2 regions of the Carnobacterium iners genome follow, and region 2 is predicted to be linked to the other one. Evidence: a T-box and tRNA genes for the amino acid it is inferred to sense, from the RefSeq annotation. Region 2 holds a T-box; the other holds one or more tRNA genes.
The links. A T-box is a leader RNA that pairs with one kind of tRNA and senses whether it is charged. The one in region 2 lies ahead of B9Y54_RS10820 (valine--tRNA ligase), so its partner is inferred to be a tRNA-Val.
Positions count from the first base shown of each region.

Region 1 (4,762 bases), 1.6 Mb from region 2:
TTCTTGAATTTGCGCCATTAGACGAAACGTGGCCTAGAGATGTAGAGGAACAAATTGAAATTCAAGTAAAATATGAGGGCTATATCAAAAAAGCTATTCAAAAAGTAGATAAGTTAAAAAGAATGGAAAATAAACGAATTCCTGAGAATATTGATTATTCTGCTATCAACGGGATTGCAACGGAAGCTAAACAACGTTTAACACTCATTCAACCCGAAACGATTGCACAAGCAAGTCGTATCAGTGGTGTTAATCCAGCTGATATTTCAGTTTTAATGGTATATGTAGAACAAGGGAAAATTGTAAAAGTATAAGGATAAAATGAGAACATAAATAAGAGCCGTACATTAAGGATTAATTTAATGTACGGCTCTTATTTATCTAGTAGATTAAATTTTGTTTTCTTTTAATGCTTGTTGAATAGCCTGAGCATTCTTTAAATCACAAGTAATAATAAGATGATCACCAACATGAATAATGGTGTGTCCATGAGGAAAGATGTATTCTTTACCCCTACGCATGGAAGAGATAATAATTTCTTCAGGCCACTGCACTTCGTCGATAGTTCTTCTAGATAGAGGACTATCAGGTTCGATTGTGTAAACAAAAGAGTGAGGTTTACTAACTACTACGTTAGCGTCATCTGGAATGATATTTTCTAACAAACTTTCGTAGATTGGTTTAACTTCTAAGAAGTCGGCCATCACATAGGCTATCAATGATACAACAGCTAACGGCATTAATTGATTGAAACCTCCAACCATTTCGGTAACTAATAAAATAGCTGTTACAGGTGCTTTTCCAATGGCAGTAAAGTAACCAGCCATAGCAAATAAAATAAAATGAGCGATATACTGACCGTCCATATTAAAATAATAAACCATGAGCTGAGCAAATAGTGCACCAATAATGGCACCTAATGACAAAATGGGTAAGAAGATGCCCCCTGGCAGACTAGCTCCATAAGAGATCATTGAGAAAATAAATCGAAAAATAAATAATCCAACTAAAACAGACAAGGATAAATTCCAATCTGCTAATTGCGTAATAATACCACTTCCACCTCCCATTAATTCTGGTAAAAAATAGCCGATTGGGATTACTAGTAAAAGTGGGATAACTGAATTAAAATGTTTAGGAATAAAGGGGAATAATTGATAAAATTTTGGAAGGACATCCAATAAGACCTTATTGTAAACTCAGCCTCCAAAACCGAGAATGATTCCTAATAATGGTAAATAACTATAATATTTAAGTGGCAAAGACGTAACTGCTCCGATGTCTAATATAGGAGTTAAACCAAAAATAGTTAAAGAGACGAAGTTGGCAACAATTGCTGAAGTAAACGTTGTTATCGCAACTAAGGGGGAGAAGTTGTGATGGACCTCTTCTAAGATAAACATTAAGCCTGCGATGGGCGCATTAAAGGCAGCTGCCAAACCAGCACCAGCACCACTTGATAATAAAATTTTCTCTTCTGTTTCATCTCCTTTTGTTAGTTTACTGACACCCAACCCTACTGAAGCTCCTAACTGAATAGAAGGACCTTCTCTACCAAGAAAAAGTCCAGATCCAATAGCTAATAGTCCGCCGATGAATTTTTTCCATAAGACGGACCACCACTCAATATGGATAATTCCTTGAACTTGACCTTCTACTTGAGGAATACCACTTCCTTTAATATTTGAATCGCTTTTTACAAGTAAACCAATAACAATTGCAATAACAATGGAAATAACCACCCATGGAATCAACCATAGAGGATTTGAATGGAAAAATTTATATAAGAGAATAATATTTTTAAAAATGATTTCTACACCTAAACGAAATAAACTTACGAGGAAGCCTACCAACACCCCAACTACTATACCTTTAGTGATGTATCGAATTCGTCGATCTTTAAGCGCAGTGAACAATCTTTTCATGCTTTAAACTTCCTTTTCTAAAATATATTTTAAATCTCACTCATCTATACTACACCTTTTAAGCGAGGAGAAACAAGATGGATAGTAAACGAAGAGAGTTAATGTAAATAAATAATTGGAAATTAAAAGCAAATGTAACAACTAGATTAAAAGTTTTTTGCGTAAAAATATAAAATAAAAGTAATTTCTTAATTTTATACTAAATAGAATATAATAGAAGAGGTTTAGTAGAAAGATTAGAAAGAAAAGATTTAAATCAAAAAAAGCAAGAACTTTTCTAGACAAAAAAAAGCAGAGAATTTTTTAAAAGCTTTACTTAAATCAAGCACTAGCTTATAATAAAACTAGCAAAGTTATATTAAGATAGAATTTGATATAAATGTAGGTTCCATAGCTCAGTTGGGAGAGCACTACCTCGACAAGGTAGGGGTCGCTGGTTCGAGCCCAGTTGGGACCATACTGTTAATTAAATAAAAGTTCTATAACGTTGATAGGTTTAACATCCTATCACGCTATAGGGCTTTTTTTTGACTGTCTATCTACTTATTGACAAATAATGACTAGCATTTTAGTAATAGGATTTAGGCTAAGTAATTTTTAAAATCTTTAAAACAGTCTAATCAAATGAGATATGTTATAATTTACTAAAAGCTTAAAGGAGAAAAGATGAAGAAAATACTTAAAGAAACTGTAGAAGAACTTAAGCAATTTATGTCGGGAAAAACAATAGATACAATCATTCCGCCAATAATCTACGTAATAGGAAATAATCTTTTTGGACTTAATGTAGGGATTATTCTTGCTTTATCGGTTGCTTTTCTTTTTGCTTTGTTAAGACTTCTAAAAAAAGAGAATATTCTCTATGCTTTGGGAGGCATTGGTGGAGTAGCTCTTGCTTCTGGATTTGCTCTTATTGCAGATAATGCAGCAAATTATTTTTTACCGAAGATAATAGGGAGCGGCGCTTTATTTTTAATCTCTACTATAAGTATTTTTGTTGGAAAGCCTCTTGCAGCAATTTTGAGTCATGTATCAAGAGGTTGGAGCTTTGATTGGTTTTTAAGAAAAGATATTAAACCAGCTTATAGAGAAGTAACCATCGTATGGGCAATTTTATTTCTAGCAAGAATGCTTCTCCAACTATTTTTATATAATAGAGGAAATTTAACAGAATTAGGTTGGGCAAGTATTTTACTGGGTTTTCCGGCAACACTGACCGTATTGGTTTTGACGCTTATTTATGGAGGATGGAGACTTAGAGTATTGGGAGGACCTGGTATAGAAGAGTTCCAAGAAGGGAAGAACCCACCATGGGAAGGTCAGAAAAAAGGGTTTTAATTTAGAAATCATCTATTTGAATAATCCAGCAATAAAAAATGTGATGATAGAAACAGACCCACCTAAGGTTGTTCCCCAAATTAAGTCAATAATAGTTATTTTAAGAGGCCAATTCTTTAAAGTAGCTAAATTAGTCAAGTCATAGGTAGCGTAGGTTAAAAATCCTAAAAACATTCCTGCAAATAAAGCATAAGTCCAACTGTTGCTTACTATTGCTGGGTTGATTACGAAAAATACCAAGCCAGCTATAAAGATTAAATAGAAAATAATAGCTGCAACCCAATTAGGTTTGTCACTCATAATAAAACCTAACTCTCGTTTATATAAATTTTTAGCAACCAATCCTAGCCAGATAAGATCAATAATTAAAAAAATAGTGAAAGCTATTGAATAATGCTTTAAAATTTCTAACATATTCATTTTCCTCCTTTTATTACGTACCGCCTTTTTTAAAATGATAGATGAATATACCTATGCAGTTATCTTATAAGGAAAAGAATAAACAAAATACTAATCAATTGAGTTTAATTAATCTATTTTTTTAATATATAAGATAATGCAACCGCACCAGCACCAGCACCAACAGCTATAATTGACGAAGTTTCTGTTATATATCTGGGTTTTGTGCCAATTAAATTTGTAAATAAGAGCTCTAATTCTTTTGCTTCTTCTAAATTGTTAACGTGGACAATACTATAGGATTCAATAGTATGATCTTTCATTATTTTCTTAACATGTTTTACTAACTTATTGAGACTAGCTTTAGTTGTAAAAGAAACGCTATCTAATGCGCCTTTTCCTTCTTCATCTAACGTTACAATAGGTTTCAATCCAATTTTCTTTCCTATTTTTCCAGTAGTTGTACTTAAACGACCAGATTTTATCATGTTATCTAAAGTCTTTACACGAACCAATATTTTACTTCTCGCTATATCGCTAGTTATTGTATCGACGATTTCCTTTTGTTTGTAACCTTCTGTAATTAAATCAGCGGCTTTAGCAACTAACAGTCCTTGAGCTCCTGAATTCTGCTTAGTATTGATAACATCTATTTTAAAGTCATCAGATTCCATTCTCTTAGCGACTCTTTTAATCGTACTATAAGTTCCGCTTAATTCTTTGGAAACAGTCATAACAATCAATGATTTATAGTGTGTAGAAAGATAGAGCAAAATATTTTCTATCGATTTTTCATCAGGCTGTGATGTTGTTGGTAAGTCTCTACTGTCTTTGGAATAGTCCAGTAGTTGTTTAGGAGTAATAGATAATTTATCGATAAAAGAAGTATTCTCGAATAATATGCTTAAATTAATGACATGAATTTGTTCTGCATCAATAAACTCTTGAGGGACGTCTGCTATACTGTCTGTCAATAAAGCGATATCTGATTTTCTTCGCAACATAGTATCTTGCTGTTTTTTCATATCGTCTACTTTCTGGTAGCCTACATTTCCATTTTGACGAAGTATTTCAAAAACACGTTCAGGTTCGTTGGAATG
Region 1 covers NZ_FXBJ01000002.1:636,794-641,555, forward strand. The annotation lists gene mnmG (tRNA uridine-5-carboxymethylaminomethyl(34) synthesis enzyme MnmG) at 1-314, shown strand, start outside; partial or broken gene B9Y54_RS03275 (ClC family H(+)/Cl(-) exchange transporter) at 390-1,925, opposite strand; tRNA gene B9Y54_RS03280 (tRNA-Val) at 2,310-2,382, shown strand; gene B9Y54_RS03285 (DUF3159 domain-containing protein) at 2,592-3,263, shown strand; gene B9Y54_RS03290 (DUF2177 family protein) at 3,276-3,677, opposite strand; gene B9Y54_RS03295 (DAK2 domain-containing protein) at 3,797-4,762, opposite strand, start outside.
Region 1: it has a tRNA-Val gene. The T-box ahead of B9Y54_RS10820 (valine--tRNA ligase) is inferred to sense a tRNA for this amino acid. The anticodon was not compared.

Region 2 (4,762 bases):
TTAGACCAGTTGTATCAATGGATAAAAATGAAATAATTGATTTAGCTCAAAAGATTGAGACATTTGAACTGTCTATCCAACCTTTTGAAGATTGTTGTACTATATTTGCTCCTACTACTCCAAAAACAAGGCCCGATTTAGAAAAAAGTAGGCGCTATGAAGCAAGACTTAATATAGAAGAATTAATCCAACATACAATGGATAATTTAGTTTACTCTGAAATAAAAGTGGGAGATACTCTAGAAAACCAGCAAACTGATAAATATTCTTCACTATTATAAATTAAAAAAGATCAGAAATAGACTTATCTCAGACGGATTAGAGAAAATACTATTTCTAATCTTTTTTCAATAAATCATAGAAAGCGTTTTTATGATTTTAATGTGATTTTTATCACAAAAAGATTGAGTTTTGTTTTTATTGATGATATGATTTAAAGAAAGAGATAGGCAATTGGAGGATTTTTAATGAAAAGTGAGCAGGAAGAACACTATGTACCTAGGGCAACTGCTAAAAGATTACCAGTTTATTACCGATGTTTAAAAAAGCTTGCAGATAAAGGAGTAAAGAGGATTAAATCACAAGAAATTAGTGAATTAACACAGATACCCTCAGCAACAATCCGCCGTGATTTTTCTCATTTCGGAGAATTAGGTAGAAGTGGATACGGTTATGAAGTTGATTACGTATTAGAAGTCTTCCATGAAATTTTAAATGTGAATAAAATCGTAAATATAGCTTTAGTGGGTGTAGGAAATATAGGTAAAGCGTTAATCGCTAATAATTTTCGTAGAGACGATAATATGAAAATAACATGTGCTTTCGAAAAAAATGAAGAAGAATCTGGAAAAATTTTATCCGGCGTTCCGATTTATTCTATCGATCAAATGAGAAGTGTTTTATCTCGTGAAAATATTCATGTAGCTATTTCTACCGTTCCGAGTGAATACTCTCAAGAGTCGATAAATATGCTAGTGGACTCAGGAATTACCTCTATTTTAAATTTTGCCCCAGGTAGAGTAGTTGTTCCTTCAAGAGTTGATGTTCGTTATATTGACCTGACTGGTGAAATATTAACATTGGTTTATTATGATGGGAAATTGCTTCCACCGACTATAAAAAGGTAAACATTAAGTATTATAAAAGTACCTAAAGTGTAATAATACTCTACTCTTACCTTTTTTTAATGAAAGGTAAATGAAATCTAAAATTTGCATTTCTCTTTTCAGACAGCGTATACTTAATGGGTAAATATGTTTAGAGATAGGAGCGAGTAAATATGGAATTCACAAAAAAAGGCAAGTTATTAAAAATAGAAGGTACTCAGCCCAACATAGGGGAAATGGTCCCAAATTTTTTTGTTAGAAATAAAAATGATGAAACGATATCTTTAGAAAATTGTCAAGGGGAAATTACTTTGATAAGTGTTGTTCCTGATATTGATACACGAGTCTGTGCGGTTCAAACAAAAGCTTTCAATAAAAATGTAAGTGAACTCGAAGGAATCAACTTAATAACTATTTCTACAAATACAAAAGATGAGCAGGAAAATTGGTGTGCAGGAGAAGGCATAGATATGGAAATGTTTCGTGATGTAGATTTATCTTTTGGCAAAATGTATGGAATAGCTATTCCTGAATTAAATGTACTAGCTCGCTCAGTATTTATTATTGATGCAACGGGCAAGTTAATCTACAAAGAGGTGGTATCAGAAATGTCTGATGAGCCGAACTACGATAAAGCAATCGAAAGTGCAAAAGCAGTACGTTAATTTAGACAGAATATTAAAATTAAGATTGAATTAACATCTTTTCAGTGCTAAACTAAATTATAGAAAAAAAGCAATGAACAAGAGAAGTAGTTTTGTTACATGGTTATCCAGAGAAAAGAGCAGATGCTGAGAGTTCTTGACCAAAATAAAATGAAAGTAGCTTGGGAGCTAACAAGGTGAATGTACAGTAACTTTGTTCGGAATGACGTTTCGTTAAAAACGTGAAGAGAGGTATATTTCTTGTGGAGATATACAAAATAGGTGGTACCGCGAATTAAAAAGCATTCGTCCTAATACAACTAGTTGTATTAGGACGAATGCTTTTTTTTGTTAGTTATAAACAATAAAAAGAAAAGAGGCTAAAAAATGTCTAAAGAATTGAAAATGCCGACGAAATATCAACCGCAAGAAGTTGAAGCCGGTCGCTATGAAAAATGGCTTGAAAAAGATTTGTTCAAACCAAGCGGAGATAAAACAAAAGAAGCTTATTCTGTTGTTATCCCTCCTCCAAACGTTACAGGTAAGTTGCATCTAGGGCATGCTTGGGACACAACTTTGCAAGATATTATTATTCGCCAAAAAAGAATGCAAGGCTTTGATACTTTGTGGTTGCCAGGTATGGATCATGCAGGGATTGCAACACAGGCCAAGGTAGAGGCTAAATTAGCTGAAGAAGGTATTTCACGTTATGACTTAGGACGAGAAAAATTTAACGAGACCGTTTGGGAATGGAAAGAAGAGTACGCTTTAGTTATTCGTGAACAGTGGGCAAAAGTTGGGATATCTGTTGATTACGGTCGTGAAAGATTTACGTTAGACGATGGATTATCAGAAGCAGTTAGAAAAGTTTTCGTTACGATGTTTAATAAAGACTTAATTTATCGTGGGGAATATATTATTAACTGGGACCCAAAAGCGAAGACGGCTTTATCAGATATTGAAGTTATTCATAAAGATGTTGATGGAGCTTTCTATCACATGACCTATCCATTAGCAGATGGCAGTGGTTCTGTAGAAATTGCTACAACGCGTCCAGAAACGATGTTAGGCGATACAGCAGTCGCTGTTCATCCTGATGATGAACGTTACCAGCATCTCATTGGTAAAAAAATTATTTTACCATTGATGAATCTTGAAATACCAATAATTGCGGATGAGTACGTTGAGATGGATTTTGGAACAGGAGTTGTTAAGATAACTCCAGCACATGACCCTAATGACTTTGCAGTTGGAAATCGCCATGATTTGCCGCGCACAAATGTTATGAATCCAGACGGAACGATGAATGAAATAACTGGTAAATACGCGGGGATGGATCGTTTTGACGCTAGAAAAGCGGTTATCAAAGATTTAGAAGCTCAAGGACGACTGGTAAAAATTGAAAAAATGGTCCATAGTGTAGGGCACTCGGAAAGAACGGGAGTTATTGTTGAACCTCGTTTATCTACTCAGTGGTTTGTTAAAATGAAGCCTCTTGCAAAAGAAGCAATCGATCTACAAAAAACGGAAGATAAAGTTAATTTTGTGCCAGAACGATTTGAAAACACCTATTTAAGCTGGATGGAAAATGTCCATGATTGGGTTATCTCACGCCAATTATGGTGGGGTCATAGGATACCAGCTTGGTTTCATAAACAAACGGGTGAACTTTACGTAGGGATGCAAGCACCTGAAGATAGTGAAAACTGGGAGCAAGATCCAGATGTCTTAGATACTTGGTTTAGTTCAGCTCTTTGGCCTTTTTCAACGATGGGTTGGCCAGATGAAGATTCAGAAGATTTTAAACGATACTTTCCTAATAACACATTAGTAACAGGTTACGACATTATTTTCTTCTGGGTAAGTCGAATGATTTTCCAAAGTCTGGAATTTACTGGCAAAAAACCATTTAATGATGTACTTATTCATGGATTAATTCGAGATGAAGAAGGTCGTAAAATGAGTAAATCCTTAGGCAATGGAATTGATCCGATGGAAGTAGTAGATAAGTACGGTGCAGATGCATTGCGCTGGTTCTTGTCTAATGGTTCAGCGCCTGGCCAAGATGTACGATTTAGTTACGATAAGATGGATGCTTCCTGGAATTTCATCAACAAAATATGGAATGCAAGTCGCTTTGCATTGATGAATATGGAAGATTTTACAGTTGAACAAATCGATTTAACTAGTAAGAAAACAATAGCTGATCGTTGGATTTTAACTAAACTAAATAAAACAATCGAAAAAGTAGCTGATTTATTTGAGCGTTTTGAATTTGGAGAAGCTAACCGACATCTTTACCACTTTATCTGGGATGATTTTTGTGACTGGTATATTGAGATGAGTAAAGAAATTTTATTTAATGAAGATGAAGAGGCTAAACAAACGACAAGAAGTGTTTTAGCTCATGTCTTAGATCAAACACTTCGCTTATTGCATCCAGTGATGCCTTTTGTAACAGAAGAAATATGGGAGAATATTCCACATATTGGAGAATCATTGGTTGTTGCCGAATATCCAGTTGTTCGTCCAGAGTTGTCAGATGAAGAAGCGACTGAGGGGATGGACGTATTAATGGAATTGATTCGTTCAGTTCGTAATATTCGTTCAGAAGTAAATACGCCTCTATCTAAACCTGTTGAATTGTTAATTAAAACAAATGATATTAAAGTTGAATCATTTTTGAAAAACAATACTTCTTATATTGAACGTTTCTGTAACCCTGAAAATCTAACTATTTCAAGTACCATTAAAGCTCCTGAAACAGCTATGAGTGCTGTCATTACAGGCGCTGAAATTTATCTTCCTTTGGCGGGATTAATTAATATTGACGAAGAGATTATTCGTTTAGAAAAAGAATTAGCTAAGTGGTCAGGTGAAGTTAAACGCGTTAAAGGTAAGCTATCTAATGCTAAGTTTGTTGACAATGCACCAATTGCTGTTGTTGAAGCAGAAAAAGCAAAAGAAAAAGAGTATCTTGAGAAACAAATGCTTGTTTTAGAAAGAATTGAA
Region 2 covers NZ_FXBJ01000002.1:2,256,955-2,261,716, reverse strand. The annotation lists gene thiI (tRNA uracil 4-sulfurtransferase ThiI) at 1-281, shown strand, start outside; gene B9Y54_RS10830 (redox-sensing transcriptional repressor Rex) at 468-1,127, shown strand; gene tpx (thiol peroxidase) at 1,280-1,771, shown strand; T-box leader at 1,836-2,067, shown strand; gene B9Y54_RS10820 (valine--tRNA ligase) at 2,138-4,762, shown strand, end outside.